DNA from 3 places in the Salicibibacter cibarius genome. Region 1 is predicted to be linked to each of the others. Evidence: riboswitches for the same ligand, from Rfam matches in the RefSeq annotation. Region 1 holds a riboswitch; each other region holds the start of a gene.

Region 1 (4,967 bases):
GTAAAATTAAGTAATCATCGGGCAGTACAGATTGGACGAGTGCTTCTTGATACGGTGGATCCATGGTTAACATAACATAACCAGTCATCAAAATCATAACTACGCCAAATATTTGCAGCAAAACATCCATAATCCGAGTGTAGTTTTTGATAGAAAAGATAATGATGGTCGCCACGGTGATAATGATCGCACCCACTTCTATTGACAGGTCAAAAAGGACATTAAGACCTAATCCCGCACCACCCAGATTTCCAATATTAAATGCAAATCCTCCGAAGATAATAAGTCCAGCTATCAAATACCCTAATCCGGGAACGACCATGTTTGATATTTCTTGACCTCTTTTCCCAGATACAGAGATGACGCGCCAAATATTGAGTTGAACGCCAATATCGATCACAATTGATGCCACAATCGCGAACGCAAAACTAGCCATGTAATCTTGCGTAAATTGAGCGGTCTGGGTAAGAAAAGCAGGTCCGATCGCTGACGTGGCCATTAAGAAAATTGCGCCGCGTAAAAACTTATTTCGCTCTTTACTGCTCATGGGGTGGCCTAACCCATTTGTCGTCATGAGATCCCCTCCTAAAGTACGCCGAGTGTCTCATTCTTCACGTCAGTAATGAACATATACCCCGGGAGCATGCGTAATCATGAGATCTGGTTTGCTTGCCATCGCAACGGCTTGCGGTGTGACCCCACACGCCCAAAAACCGGATCTTCACCCTCTCTTATAGACACAGCTTGTCCAAAATCCAGTGCGTCTATGTTTGAGATACCGATAAATGCAGGATTACCAATAGGAGTCTTTTTTGCTATTCCGTTGCCTTTAAAAAGTTCAATTTCCATTTCATCGTTTTTCACTTTTAAATGTTCTAGCCCTTGCTCATTCAATGTTTGCATTAACACTTACAATTCTGCAACATTGTACATTTTTCTCCCCCTTTTAATGACTGCCCCATTTTAAAGCAATCCCTATTTTTCTTTCACGCATTGCTCGGGCCTGTTTTAAATAAAGTGTTTCAGCTTCTTGAAAGGTAATCGGTTCAAACATTACTTTTTCATTCGGCCGGAACTGGGCAACCCGCCCTAAATCAACCGCTGCCACTTGTGCAAAGCGCGGATAGCCACCTGTCGTCTGCCGATCAGCCATTAAAACGATCGGTTGGCCGTCACTCGGAACTTGCACCGTTCCAAACGCGACAGGCTCCGATAAGAGACTAAAAGATTCTTGGCGTTCGATGGGAGCGTCTTCTTCTGCTTGCAACCGATACCCCATACGGTCCGATTGCGTCGAAACTGTAAACGATTGTTGAAAAAATCGTTCCCGACTCTTCGCTGTAAACTGCTTAAAGTGGGTACCGGGAAACGCCCTTATTTTTTGTTGTCCACGGTCGAGCAGACTGCCATTTGCCCCCCAATTTTCTGCAAATACGCTTCCGTCTGCTTTTTGGGAAATCTGTTCAAAACGCCTATTTGCTTCTCTATCCTTTTCCCCTACATGTAACCGATCCCCTTTTTTAAGTGGCCGGCCTTCCAAACCCCCGATTCCCGCACGCACATACGTACTCTTACTATTCATCACTACAGGTACATCTAGACTACCCGCAACCGCCAGATAAGCACGATAACCGAGGGCAACCGGTTTAAACGCAAGCGTACTTTCGGCAGGGACAAAAAGAGGCACCCCAAGTGAGTAAGCCGTACCATTGACTGTTGGTACCATGCCTCCACCTGTTACCGCTATAAGGCTATCCCTCTCGACCTTGACCTCCGGACCGTTCATCGTCATTTCAAGCACGGCTTCATTTTCATGATTGCCCACGATGGCATTTGCACTTTGCAAAGCGATACGATCCATCGCGCCGCTCTCCAAAACCCCTTGCTGCAAAAAACCAATTCGGCCTCGGTCTTGAATGGTCGTAAACAAGCCTGCTTTCAAGATAAATAAACTCACATGTCCCCTCCTCGTACACTTCAAACTCCGTGCGCGTAATTGCCTTAAAATAAACCATGTCCCCGGACTTCAGCAAGCTCGGTTGTTCCCGGTTCGGATCAAACATTTTAAGGGGTGTTTGCCCGATCAGCTGCCATCCTCCCGGTGTCTCAAGCGGATACACTCCTGTTTGAATGCCGGCGATCCCGACAGCACCGGCGGGGATTTTTGTTCGTGGTTCACTCCTTCGCGGCGTAGCAATCTTTTTTGACATCCCACCGAGAAAAGAAAAGCCGGGAGCAAAACCGATCATGTATACCAGATACTCGCCGCTTGTATGAATTCGGATCACTTCTTCTTCAGAAAGGCCGTTCTCCTTCGCCACATGGGACAAATCGGGACCAAAAGCTTCTTCATAACAAACGGGGATCGTTACGACATCCCCCATACCGTCGTCCCCCGTCGTCTCCCCTATCTCATGAACTTTTTCCCGCAACTTTTCCATCACGTATGCACTCGGAGTATCTCTTTTCTCCATGATACGGAACACCTTTACCGGGTCGTAAAAGACGGTTAGACCAGTATAGCTCGGAACGCATTCGAGATACCATTCGAATGGAGCGTCTTCCAACAAGTCCATCATTTTTTTTGTACGTTTATGGATTTCCGGATCAATTTCCGTTCCAAAAACAATATTGATCGCGGTTTCTGATAACACGTATAGTTCCGGTTTTTTTTCCTGCGCAGACATAAAGGCCCCCTCTCACCTTCCCTTACCAGTATAAATTTGAGTTTCCCATTTGTTTTATTTTTGATAATTACCCCTGTGGCCGATCACTACAGCCATATTATACCTTTAGAAAATGATTGTTATCCTTTTCCCTTATGCATACCCAATCAAACGATCGACAGGAAATATTTGATTATTTCTTTTATTGGTGATACTATATTATAAGAATACAATATCAAGAAAACAAACCACTAGGGGTGCTTTTATTAGCTGAGAGAGACGCAGTCTCGACCCTTATTCACCTGATCCAGTTCGCACTGGCGGAGGGAAGTGGGCTGATGACGTATAGTATAGTTTCCGGCATCGCCACTTCCTATGATGGGAAGTGGTTTTTATTTTGGGGGGAAAAAAATGAAAACGCTCATTCAACAAGTGGAAAAGCGCAGAGATGAGTTAATTGGCTTGCTATCGGATTTGATCGCGTTTCGCACACCTGCCCCACCGGCCAGAAACACGGATGAGATTCAAAGCTACATAGCCGACAAACTCCAAACAATAGGTTTCGATGTAGACCAATGGGACGTTTATCCCGGGGATCCGAATGTTGTTGGCACACGAACAGGATCCCATTCAGAAGATTTTCAAAGTCTAATATTGAATGGGCATATTGATGTTGCTTCGGTGGAAGAAAACGAGGGCTGGGAAACGCCTCCATTTGAAGCAGTCATACGAGACCGAACGCTCTTCGGACGGGGATCAGCAGATATGAAAGGAGGTATTGCCGCCTGTTTATTCGCACTTCAACTGTTGCACGAGAATGACGTCGATCTTCGCGGAGACGTGTTACTGCAGTCTGTGATTGGCGAAGAAGTTGGAGAGGCCGGCACGAAGCAGTGTTGCGAACGTGACTATGGAGCAGATTTCGCCATAGTAGCTGACACGAGTGATTGCGAGCTTCACGGACAAGGTGGTGTGATCACAGGCTGGGTAACGGTGAAAAGCCCGGCGACCCACCATGATGGCACACGTCAACGCATGGTCCACGCCGGCGGTGGATTGCGAGCGGCAAGTGCCATTGAAAAAATGAATAAACTGATCACAGCACTACAGGAATTAGAGCGCGATTGGGCGATAAACAAATCATATCCCGGTTTCACCCCGGGCACAAATACCATCAACCCCGCTGTGATTGAAGGTGGGCGCCATGCCGCTTTCGTGGCTGACGAATGTAGACTATGGATCACCGTTCATTTCTATCCGGATGAAAGCGCTGATTCCGTGGCAAAAGAAATCGAAGATCATCTTTTGGCAACGGCAAACGCCGATCTCTGGATGAAAGATCATCCGCCTACGTTTCAATGGGGCGGCGGGTCGATGATTGAAGAGCGCGGCGAGGTATTTCCGTCTTTTTCTATTGATGAAGATCATGCAGCTGTCAATGACTTGATGGAAGCACATGAGCAAACATTTTCAGAACCTGCAAAAATATCCATGTCCCCATCCGTCAATGACGGTGGTTGGCTCGCCGAGGCCGGCATTCCCACGGTATGCTACGGCCCCGGAAAATTGGAACATGCGCATGCCGTTAATGAACACATCGACATCGATCAATTGCTAGACTACACGAAAACACTGCTCCGCTTCATCGTTAAGTGGTGTAATCAACCAAAGGAGAGATCATAATGACATTCAGCAAGCGCATTCGAAAAACCGCGGACCCGATCTGGAAAGCAAGTCATGAACATCCCTTTGTACAGGGAATCGGGCGCGGCACATTGGACATTGAATCTTTTAAATTTTTCATGTGCCAGGATTACAAATACTTAATTGAGTATTCCCGCGTCATGGCCATGGGCACCGTTCTTGCGCCAGATTTGGAAACGATGTCAGGATTCGCTAAAGCCCTCGATGATACTTTGAACATGGAAATGGACTTACATCGCTCCTACGCCGAACGACTCGGCATTTCCAGCGAAAATCTTGAGGAAACGGTCCCCGGGCCTGTCACCCTTGCTTATAGTGGTTACATGATGGCGGAAGCGCAAAAGGGTTCCATCGCAGAACTGATCGCCGCTATCCTTCCATGCGCTTGGAGCTATTATGAAATTGGCATCGAACTCGCTAAAATCCCCGGCGCCACCGAACACGAACAATACGGCGAATGGGTGCGGATGTATGCGTCCGATGAATTTGGCGAAATTGGCGATTGGTTGATCAGGAAGCTTGATGAGCTCACGGAAGGCAAACCCGAAGCGGAGCTGGACCGACTGGAGGCTATTTTTCTGAACACGAGCCGCTATG
Region 2 (4,967 bases), 120 kb from region 1:
GTTCCCCCATGCGTCTGGCCCCGCGCTCCACTAGTTCCGCACGCGTTTTTGACCATTTCCGGGAAGGTTCTTCATGGACATGAATAGAAAACCTCCCATGGTCACGGTCAAAAAACGGATCTGCCCGTCCGATCAGCTGATCATCCAGCAGGATTGGAAGTGCGTATGGACCATAGCGCCGCTTGTGTTGCGGTATATAAATTTCCCAACGATACGTGAAATCGAATAAATCTTCCAAGCGCGTTCTGCGCCACAACAAATTATCGAGGGGTGGCAAAAAAGAGACGGCATTGTTGACGCGCTCATTGTGTGCTTCGTATGCAAGTAGCTGTTCAGCTTCTTCTTGCAACACTGTGTATCGCCCGGTCGCGCCCTCGATATCCACCGGGGTGAGCGTGCCATCAGAGATAAAGCCGTCCACCCAGTCCTTACGCTCCTTAGCTGTCATACGCTGCCAACCAAATCGCGGATCGCTGTCATCGATCAGGCGGTATGCGCGCAAGTATTTGTGCACAAGTCTTCGGTCCGCTTCTTTTTCGCTGATCGCTTCTGCTTCTTGTTGCCAGGCCGCGGGAATAACATCTTCGCTCAAAGCAAAATAGCGCTCAGACCCTTGTCTGCCACATACTTGAATGGCACCGGTTTCAAACAGGACTCGAAGCACATGACTCGTTTCTTTCGTTGTCGCGTGCGTTGGTTGGTCCCAGGCACCGACAACCTTTTTATCTGAAGCAAAGGCCTTGGATGGCAACGGGCCTTGATCTGCTAACGCTTGGCGGATCATACGTTCCACATCTTGATACAGATGCCTTTTCGATGCCCATTCCCGCTCACTCGTTTTTATTTTCCCTTTAAAAATCGGATAGTCCTCCATTGGGAGTAAACAAGCTGCATTGGCAAAATATTCAAAAGCATGCCCTTCCCACAATTGGCGTTCGAGTTCTTGCCGATTGTATTTTTCCAAACGATTGAAAAATACAAGGTGGTGATTACGCTCAATGATCGCCACCGGATCCAATTGCACGCATTCCAATTGGCGAAGTGCTGTCGCCACATTCGAGTCGAGTGCACCATAATTATTCAGACCTGATTTCGCGAGAAGGAACCGCCGTGCTGCCTTTTTGCTGACTTGAATGGCCATGTTTCGCGCTCCTTACACTTTGATCGGGGGTTGAACGTCAGACCAGCGATGCCCCCAATGATTCGTCGGTCCTTGCCCTTTTCCGATATTGAGCGGATTTGAGATCGCGGCAGTGATATATGCTTTGCCAATTTTCACCGCTTCATAGAGGGACTTTCCGTTCGCCAGGCCGGCTGTAATAACCGCTGCATACGTACAACCGCTTCCGTGCGTGTGTTTCGTATCAAAGCGTTTCGCCGAGAATTTTTCAAACGTTTGGCCATCATACAGATAATCATCGGCCTCGCCTTCATAATGCCCGCCTTTGATCAATGCAGCGCTCGTCCCATATTCCTCTACGAGTATCCGCCCGGCTTCTTTCATATCGTCGACCGTCTTGATCGTTCGATTTGTCAACGCCTCCGCTTCCGGCAAATTCGGCGTCACGACCGTTGCCAAAGGAAGAAGCTCTTTCGCAATCGTCTCCCTGGCCGATTCCGAAATGAGCGCGTGTCCACTGGACGCAATCATTACGGGGTCAAGGACATAATTGGCGACATTTGCTTCCCTTATTTTTTTGGCTGTCAACGTCATTACTTCCGGATTGGAAAGCATCCCCGATTTCACCGCATCCGGAGATATATCTTCAAATACCGCGTCAAATTGGCTTTCCACAAAATCAAGTTCTAGATCCACAAATGACTTTACTCCGAGCGTATTCTGGCTGACGACTGATGTGATCACACTCATCCCGTATACGCCGATCTCCTGGAACGTTTTCAAATCCGCGTGAATACCGGCTCCTCCGCTCGGATCCGTCCCTGCCACCGTTAATGCTTTTGCTATTTCTGTCATGTCCGCGCCCTCCTTCGGCTCTCGGCACGAAACCAGCGTTGCCCTTCAATTTAGAAAAACTTGACTTATCGCTAAAGATGGCGAGGGGCAAAGTTTTTCTTAATACTATCATCCGAACAATTTATACTTTCTGAGAGTGTAAAAAAACACCTTCGGACGGAAGGTGGCGGCGCATAGGACAAGAATCAAGTGCTCTCTTCGCTTACGTCCCGAAGCCACTTTCCTCCGCCGGTACTCCCCGGATCAGGTTCGAAGGGTTGAAGCAATCACTTCTCTCAGCGCTGTACGCACCCCTAGTGGTTTTTTCTTTTCCTTTATTCTATCATAATTATGCGGGATCTTCATATTTTTTCTCACACTCAAGAAATCCACTTTCTCCTGAAAACATGATATAATGGACTCGAGTTTCGCACCCTGATAAATCAATAAAAAAACACCATGAAAATGGATGAAAAAACGTAAAAAACCCGCATGAACACAGGGCTTTTGGTATAATTAAGGTACCAATCCAAATCATGCCAAAAGGACGTGTTACCATGCGGGGAAAAACCAAAGAGATTGAAAAAGTGATTCAAACTCATAGTTTTTCAATTGATTCAATTATAAGGGATGTTATGAAAACGTTCAACTTTCGTTCCCTTTGTCACAAGGTCGGATTGAAGAAAGAGCAAGGATATCCGGTTGCAGATATCATCACCTTACTATTGGTGTTTCCACTGATGTTTTTGAACAGCGTCAATGCCTTCTACAAAAGTGGATACAAACAGGTCACCAAAATGCAAAAGGATACGATTTATCGCTTGAAAAACCACGCCCGGATGCCTTGGCGCAACCTGCTTCTTCATGTGTCTAAGCAGTTTCAATCTTTGGTTAACCCTGATCAGGACGTGGACGATAAGTCGGCTTTTATCTTTGATGATACGATGGACGAGCGTGTTGGCCGCCGGATTGAAGAGGTTTCTTACGTCCACGACCATGTGGCCGGACGCAAGAAATCCAAAGCAACGCTCGGGTTCAAAAATCTCACCATGGGACTCTTTGATGGGAAAAGCTTTAACCCGCTTGATTTCAGTCTTCATTCTGAAAAGAAGCTATACAAGAAACAGCGGAAAGAGCAATATCAAAAGAAGCGTGATCCTCGCTCAAACGGTGCCAAGCGCAAGAAGGAATGCGATGTCGACAAAATCACGAATGCGATACGTATGCTCAAAAGAGCGGTGAAGCACGGTTTCAAAGCCAAGTATGTTCTCGTAGACAGTTGGTTTGCCAGCAAGGACTTTATCCGCACGTGCAGAGGGGTCAAAGATGGAGCGATGCACGTCATTTGTGCTGTCCGCAAGGACTGGAGAAAGTACCGTTACCAAGGGAAAGACATGCATGCGAAGGAACTGCTGAAAACCCTGAAAAGCGAAGGAAAAGAAAAACGTTGCCGCAAACGCAATACGCGTTATTATGAAGTCACCGTCTACTATCCCGGGATCGATGAAACCGTCAAATTGTTTTTTTGCCGCTTTCCGTACCAAAAAGAGTGGCGACTGTATCTCTCTACAGATATCAGCTTATCATTCATTGAAACCATGGACATTTATTCGGTTCGTTGGACGATCGAAGTTTTTTTCAGAGAGACGAAACAGCACCTTCGTCTGGGGAAATGCCAATCCCAAGATTTCGACGCGCAAATCGCCCATGTAACAACCACCTACATCCTGTATGCCTTTTTGTCTTATTTCCGACGAATCAACGATTACGAAACCTTGGGAGGGTTATTTGAAGAGATGAAAGACGACATGGTGGAGAAAAATATGGCACAACGGTTATGGGAAATGTTTGATGAGCTCCTGGACGTGATTATCGCAGCCATCTCAGAATCAGGAGCGGTCGATATTCATGCCTTTAAGACGTCTGAGGAATACCAATACATCAAAACCCTTTTTGAAGACTCATTTTTGGGCCATCAGCTATTTGACGACGATAATGTCGCTTAAAGAGCGAAAATGGAATTTCGATGAAAACACTGTCATACAAGGGCCTTAGGCAGCAATATACACGCTGAATCCCTTGTTATTTGGGGTGCGAAACTCGAGTAATGGAGAAAAATAGCAAAAAGAGAGGAGGGAAACGATGGACATTTTATCAATCGCCGTTGGCTTGTTATTTTTTCTTAACGCGATTTTTGCCGGCATCATTGTTTTCATGGAACGGCGTGATGTGCACGCAACATGGGCTTGGTTGCTCATCCTAGTATTTATCCCTTACCTCGGATTCATCCTTTACATGGTCCTTGGACAAAACTTAACCCGGAAACGTTTATTTCATTGGGACGGCATTGAAAAAATAGGTTTGAAAGACTTAATCAATGAGCAATTAAGTGACATGAAACATGACCGCTTTGATTTTCAAAATGAAACATCGAGCAACCATCGCCACCTGATTTCCATGCTGCTTCGCAGTAACGATGCCGTGTTAACCCAAGACAATCATATAGACGTGTTCACGGACGGCGTCGATAAATTTTCGCAATTGTTGGCGGACATCGCGGAGGCGAAAGACCATATTCATCTGCAATATTACATATTTCGTAATGATACCCTCGGCAAACGCGTCATAAACTTGTTGACTGAAAAAGCACGCGAAGGAGTGCAAGTGCGTGTGCTCTATGACGATATGGGGTCCCGCAAGCTTCATCCGAGACATTTTCAAACTCTAACGGAAGCCGGGGGCGAAGTAGGCGTTTTTTTTCCATCCCGTATCCCTTATGTGAACTCACGACTGAATTACCGCAATCACCGTAAAATCGTGGTGATCGATGGGAAGACCGCGTATGTTGGCGGTTTTAACGTCGGCGATGAATACTTGGGGCATAATAGACGAATGGGGTATTGGCGCGATAGCCACTTACGGATGCGCGGCTCTTCGGTGAAAGCACTGCAAACCCGTTTCATTCTTGATTGGAATCAAGCTTCTCAAGACAAAACCATTCATTATGAACCCC
Region 3 (4,967 bases), 1.3 Mb from region 1:
GATGTCCCCGCAAGAACAGTTGGAGATGCTCCAGGCATTTTCAAGTGAACTAACTGTGGAAGAAGAAGAGGATCACTATGCATTAACGATTGAAGGTTCCGGTGATGAGCTCATTGAACTCACCAGGGAATTTGCAACGATGCAACAGGGAGATCCACAAATGCAGGATGAAATGGATCAATTATTAGGGCAGATGGAGATCAATACGCTGGACTATGTCATGTACATTGATAAGGAAACTTTCTATCAAGATGAATTGGAAATGAATATGGAGATGGAAATGGAAGAAGAAGGACAGACAATGGAGATGTCTCAAGAAATGCATGGGACTTTCTCCGATTTTGATGAAATCGATGAAATTGACATTCCGGAAGAAGCCATCGATGAGGCGGTCGATTTAGAGGAATTGGAAAGTGAAATGCAAGAGCTGGAAGAGGAAGATTTGGATCTTTAAATTCATACCAAGCAAAAAACAACCCGGGTTATAAAAGAAGCCCGGGTTGTTTTAATAAAACCTTTCATTCGTGAGATTACCGGCATATGTACATGTAGTACTACATAAGTAAAAAAGAGTAATAAGTGGTGAATATATGTACAAATGAAGGAGCGGGATTGAGTGAAGAAAACCTCCTGTCTGTTGTTCGCCCTCGTTTTACTTTTGGCCGGTTGTTTTGGGGTGAGTAAGGACGTTGCGTATGATGATGCGGAGGAAGTGTTGATGCGTGAACTTCAAACCGAAGGAGTGACAGGAGTCGAAATTGCTTCTCAAGAAGCCACGTCCATCATGGAACAGGGCGAAGACCATTATTTGGTGCAAGGGCAAATGGAAACCGGCTATGGACCCGGAGAATACCAAGTGGATTTGGAATATGATTCCGATGGGTATTGGTACGAGATCCATTGGGTGATTTATTAAAAAAATGTGGCCAGTGTTGGCTGCATTTTTTTATTTTTTGCAGGATTTTTGCTTTAAATGGCGAAAGCATAATTATTAAGCATAAACGGGGAGGATCACTGATGGGGGTAAAACAAGTTTTTTATCGGCAGTTATCCGCTTGTCATGATGAAAACCATTGGTTCGCATGCCTTCAGCAGGCGCTCGCGGGAGTAACGGATGAGCAAGCAAATTGGAAACGAGAGGAAACCGACCATAGCATTCATGAAATCGTCAATCATCTTATTGTATATAATAATCGTTGTCTGGAACGGTTCAAAGGTGAGCCTGTTCCCCCTATTGAGGAAGGGAATGAAACGACTTTTCGAAGCGGGGAAAATCGGGATTGGTCGGTCACCGTGGCCCAGTTAACAACGATGATGGATGAATGGCTGCACACCATTGATGGGACAACGGAATCCGATTGGCGAGCGCCCGTTCATGGAGAAAGCGGTGAGACGTGGGGGACGGAGCTCGCGAATATGATGATCCATACGAGTTACCACATCGGACAAATTGTATTTATTCGAAAACAGCAGGGGGCGTGGGATGTGGAAGAGGAGGCGCGTTGATCGTATTTAGCTGATAAATGGTTTGTTTTGGCTGATAAAACGGCCGATTTGGCTGATATATTCCGCTTTTCGGCTGATATCCTGCTGATATTCAATTGAAAGGGGGTGAAAACACTGATTGTCTTAAAAGAGCGAATACCACCCAAACAATTAATGGCACTGGAAGCAATGAAGCGACGTTTGTTGGAAAATCACCCCAGAATGGAGAAGGTATCCCGAGATCATCGTATGTGGGAAGTTGGCTATAAGGGCGAATGTTCTCTGGATTTTTACCTGAAACAGCTACCGGAAGGTGAATACTGGCTATTTTATGGGTTGTGCCTGAAAACGACAGATGGTGAGCAGTTTCAAATCGATACCATGTTGCTATCGAAACGGGTCGCCATTCTTTTGGAGATTAAGACGATTGCCGGGGAAATTTTATTTGATGAAGATATCCACCAATTTTCACGGACCTATCAAGGCGAGGTCAAAAGTTTTAGTCACCCATATATCCAGGTGGCAAGGCAGAGAACATTGCTCCGTCAATGGCTGAATGCGAGAGGCTATTTCAATCTGCCGGTTGCCCCTCTCGTCATTTCCGGCAACCCGTCAGCAACCTTGACCTTTAAAAATGCCCCGCGTCACTTCATGCAATCCATCGTACGTGCGGAGGTCTTGCCACAGAGAGTTCTGCAACTGAAAAAAGAAAACCCTGCTGATCAGTTATCCTCCTCTGCGCAAAAGGAATTATCACAGCAATTGCTTGACGGTCATCATGAGCAACCTGACAATGTCGTAGAAGCCTATAACATCAGTCGGTTCGACTTGCTCACCGGTGTTCACTGTCCGTCTTGTTTCAAGTTGTCCATGCAAAGGATCCATGGAAATGGATGGCATTGCCCTCGGTGTTCTTTTCGCCATAAAATGGCTCATGCTGAAAGTCTGAAAGACTATCGTATACTTTTCCAACCATCTATTTCGAACCGCGAAGCGCGAATTTTCCTCGATATCCCCTCTGCTTCAATTGTCCGCAAACTCCTCACCCAATTAGAGCTTCCCATACAAGGAAAAAATAAAAGCCGGCGGTATATGCTTACTGACCTTTAAATGGCTGATATAATGCTGATTTTCGCTGATAAATTGTCCGATTTGGCTGATATACGCCCGGTTTCCGCTGATATACGCCCCTTCCGCCGATAAAAATTGACGTATTTTCCTGGTTGCGTGTATAATATAGTTAAATAAGCATTTCTACTGGGGGTGCCCTGCCGGGGCTGAGATGAGGAGAACCTCGAACCCTTGGAACCTGATCTGGATGATAAAGCCAGCGGAGGAAAGTAGATGAAGAACGGGAATCATTCTTTCTGCTGTCCTTTGCTGTCTCAAGGACGGCTTTTTGTCGTGCCTTGAAGGCTGGTAAGGAGGTAAACTGTGACTTGGCATTTAATTACGACGAACAACCTGCCGTTTCACATGCAAATAAGGCAGTTACGGCATGCATTGAAAAATATTGACATCGTTCATATTCGCGATAAGGAAGCTTCGCTGCAGCGGTTGAAACAACAAATTGACCAACTTTGTAAAATTGGCCTGCGGCGCGAGCAAATTATCCTCAACGAGCATGCAGAGGCAGCGGCCGCGTGGGAGTTAGGGGGTGTGCACTTGCCGAGCCATTCCCCGCTGACGGCAAAAGAAATAAAAAAAGAAGCGCCGCATTTGCAAGTGGGGGCGTCGGTTCATAATCTCGGGGAAGCCAAAGCCCGGGCTGAAGAAGGTGCGGACTATCTTTATTACGGGCATGTATATCCGAGCGCGAGCAAACCCGACGTCCCGCCCCGGGGGGTTGAGGCATTGCAATCGGTTGTGCAAGCGGTTAGCGTCCCTGTGCTGGCAATCGGAGGTATTACCCGTGACCGTTTAGGCGGGATAGCCCATACCGGCGCTTCGGGCATTGCGCTGATTTCAGGTTTTTGGGAAGCGGAAAAACCGGAAGAAGAAGCAAGCCATTTTAATCGCTTCGGGCAGTTTAGCTATGAAACGATATGAATCCTACGATCTGATAATCGTCGGTGCAGGGATAATAGGACTTGCGATTGCGTATTACGGCACACGGGCAGGGTTGAAAACACTAATTCTTGACCGTGGAAATGCGGCAAAAGGCACAACTTCGGCAGCCGCCGGTATGTTGGGGGTGCAAGTGGAACTGCAGTCACGGACGCCTTTGTACCCCCTTGCGAAAAAAAGCCGGCAATTGTACGCGCAGTTGGCCGAGGAACTAATGGAACAAACGGGGACCTCCATTGGCCGAACGGTTTCCGGCGCGATTAAACCGGCTTTTTCGCCGGAAGAATGGAAAAAATTAACTGAAATTGAACGATGGCAAACGGCTGCCGGGGAATCGGTGCAATGCTTAACGGCTGCACAATTGTACGAACATCTTCCTTTCCTTGCCGATGGGGCAACGGGTGCCCTTTATTTTCCCGAAGAAGCGCACGTGGAACCTGTGCAAACAGCCGCTGCCTTTCGACAAGCAGCGGTCCTTCAAGGCGCTGAATTGAAAACGTATACCGGCGTATGCTCGCTGCTTCAAAATGGTGATCAATGCGAAGGGGTCATGTCGACAAGCGGCGAGGAATTTTATGGCGAACACGTTGTTTTGGCAACCGGTCCCGATTTGCTTGAGCTTTCCGCGGATCGAACCCTGCCGATTGAAGGGGTGAAAGGAGAGGCGATTCGCGTACAAGGGAAACGCCCGCTCGTAACGAAGACGTTGTATCATGAACACTTCTATTTCGTGCCGAAGCCAAATGGCGAAACGCTCATCGGCGCGACTTCCGGCTTATCACGCGATCGAAGAGCAACGGTGCAAGGCATCGGTGAAGTGCTTCGGCGGGCGCGACAACTCGTTCCTGAAGTGGCGCGCGCGGAAATCACGAAAATGTGGGCGGGCGTTCGTCCGCAAACGACGGATGACCTTCCTCTGATGGGGCCTCATCCGTCCATCCGTGGCTGTTGGCTCTGTAGTGGCCACGGACGTAACGGCATTTTATTGGCGCCGGCTTCCGGGAAGGAGATGGTTGCCGCGATTACGAGTGGAAAGGCGGAAGTTTTGCAGGCGTTTCAGCCTGATCGAAACATTAAAGGGGGAATGAATCGTGAATATCAAAGTCAATGAAGAAACGATGGATGTTCCTGCAGATGTGGAAACGATTGAAGATTTTCGCATGTATTATAATTTAGCGGATAAAAAGGCCATGATTGAACACAACGAGGTCGCGCTCAAGCCTGACGAATATGAAAAAACGGCGCTCGCCGAGGGTGATCAAATACTCGTTGTCCGTTTTGTAGGGGGAGGATGAACATGTTGAAAATAGGGGATCGAACGTTTCGGTCACGATTGTTATTGGGGACCGGAACGTTTCCGGATGTTGATGTGCAACGGAAAGCCGTGCAAGCGTCGGAGACGGAGATTTTGACGT

The links. Region 1 has a riboswitch for thiamine pyrophosphate ahead of HUG15_RS03565 (acetylornithine deacetylase). Riboswitches for the same ligand answer to the same signal wherever they lie in the genome.
Region 2: another riboswitch for thiamine pyrophosphate. It lies ahead of thiD (bifunctional hydroxymethylpyrimidine kinase/phosphomethylpyrimidine kinase); the one in region 1 lies ahead of HUG15_RS03565 (acetylornithine deacetylase).
Region 3: another riboswitch for thiamine pyrophosphate. It lies ahead of HUG15_RS19570 (thiamine phosphate synthase); the one in region 1 lies ahead of HUG15_RS03565 (acetylornithine deacetylase).

Annotation. Positions count from the first base shown of each region.
Region 1 is NZ_CP054705.1:673,988-678,954, reverse strand. It holds gene HUG15_RS03585 (NRAMP family divalent metal transporter) at 1-574, opposite strand, end outside; partial or broken gene HUG15_RS03580 (D-glutamate cyclase family protein) at 586-801, opposite strand; gene HUG15_RS03575 (5-oxoprolinase subunit C family protein) at 947-1,957, opposite strand; partial or broken gene pxpB (5-oxoprolinase subunit PxpB) at 1,965-2,687, opposite strand; TPP riboswitch at 2,910-3,012, shown strand; gene HUG15_RS03565 (acetylornithine deacetylase) at 3,078-4,349, shown strand; gene tenA (thiaminase II) at 4,349-4,967, shown strand, end outside.
Region 2 is NZ_CP054705.1:789,193-794,159, reverse strand. It holds gene HUG15_RS04065 (winged helix-turn-helix domain-containing protein) at 1-1,141, opposite strand, end outside; gene thiD (bifunctional hydroxymethylpyrimidine kinase/phosphomethylpyrimidine kinase) at 1,154-1,975, opposite strand; TPP riboswitch at 2,179-2,280, opposite strand; gene HUG15_RS04055 (IS4 family transposase) at 2,512-3,960, shown strand; gene cls (cardiolipin synthase) at 4,097-4,967, shown strand, end outside.
Region 3 is NZ_CP054705.1:3,879,837-3,884,803, reverse strand. It holds gene HUG15_RS19590 (DUF6612 family protein) at 1-454, shown strand, start outside; gene HUG15_RS19585 (hypothetical protein) at 617-916, shown strand; gene HUG15_RS19580 (DinB family protein) at 1,018-1,506, shown strand; gene HUG15_RS19575 (nuclease-related domain-containing protein) at 1,612-2,595, shown strand; TPP riboswitch at 2,735-2,841, shown strand; gene HUG15_RS19570 (thiamine phosphate synthase) at 2,920-3,534, shown strand; gene thiO (glycine oxidase ThiO) at 3,521-4,663, shown strand; gene thiS (sulfur carrier protein ThiS) at 4,644-4,847, shown strand; gene HUG15_RS19555 (thiazole synthase) at 4,850-4,967, shown strand, end outside.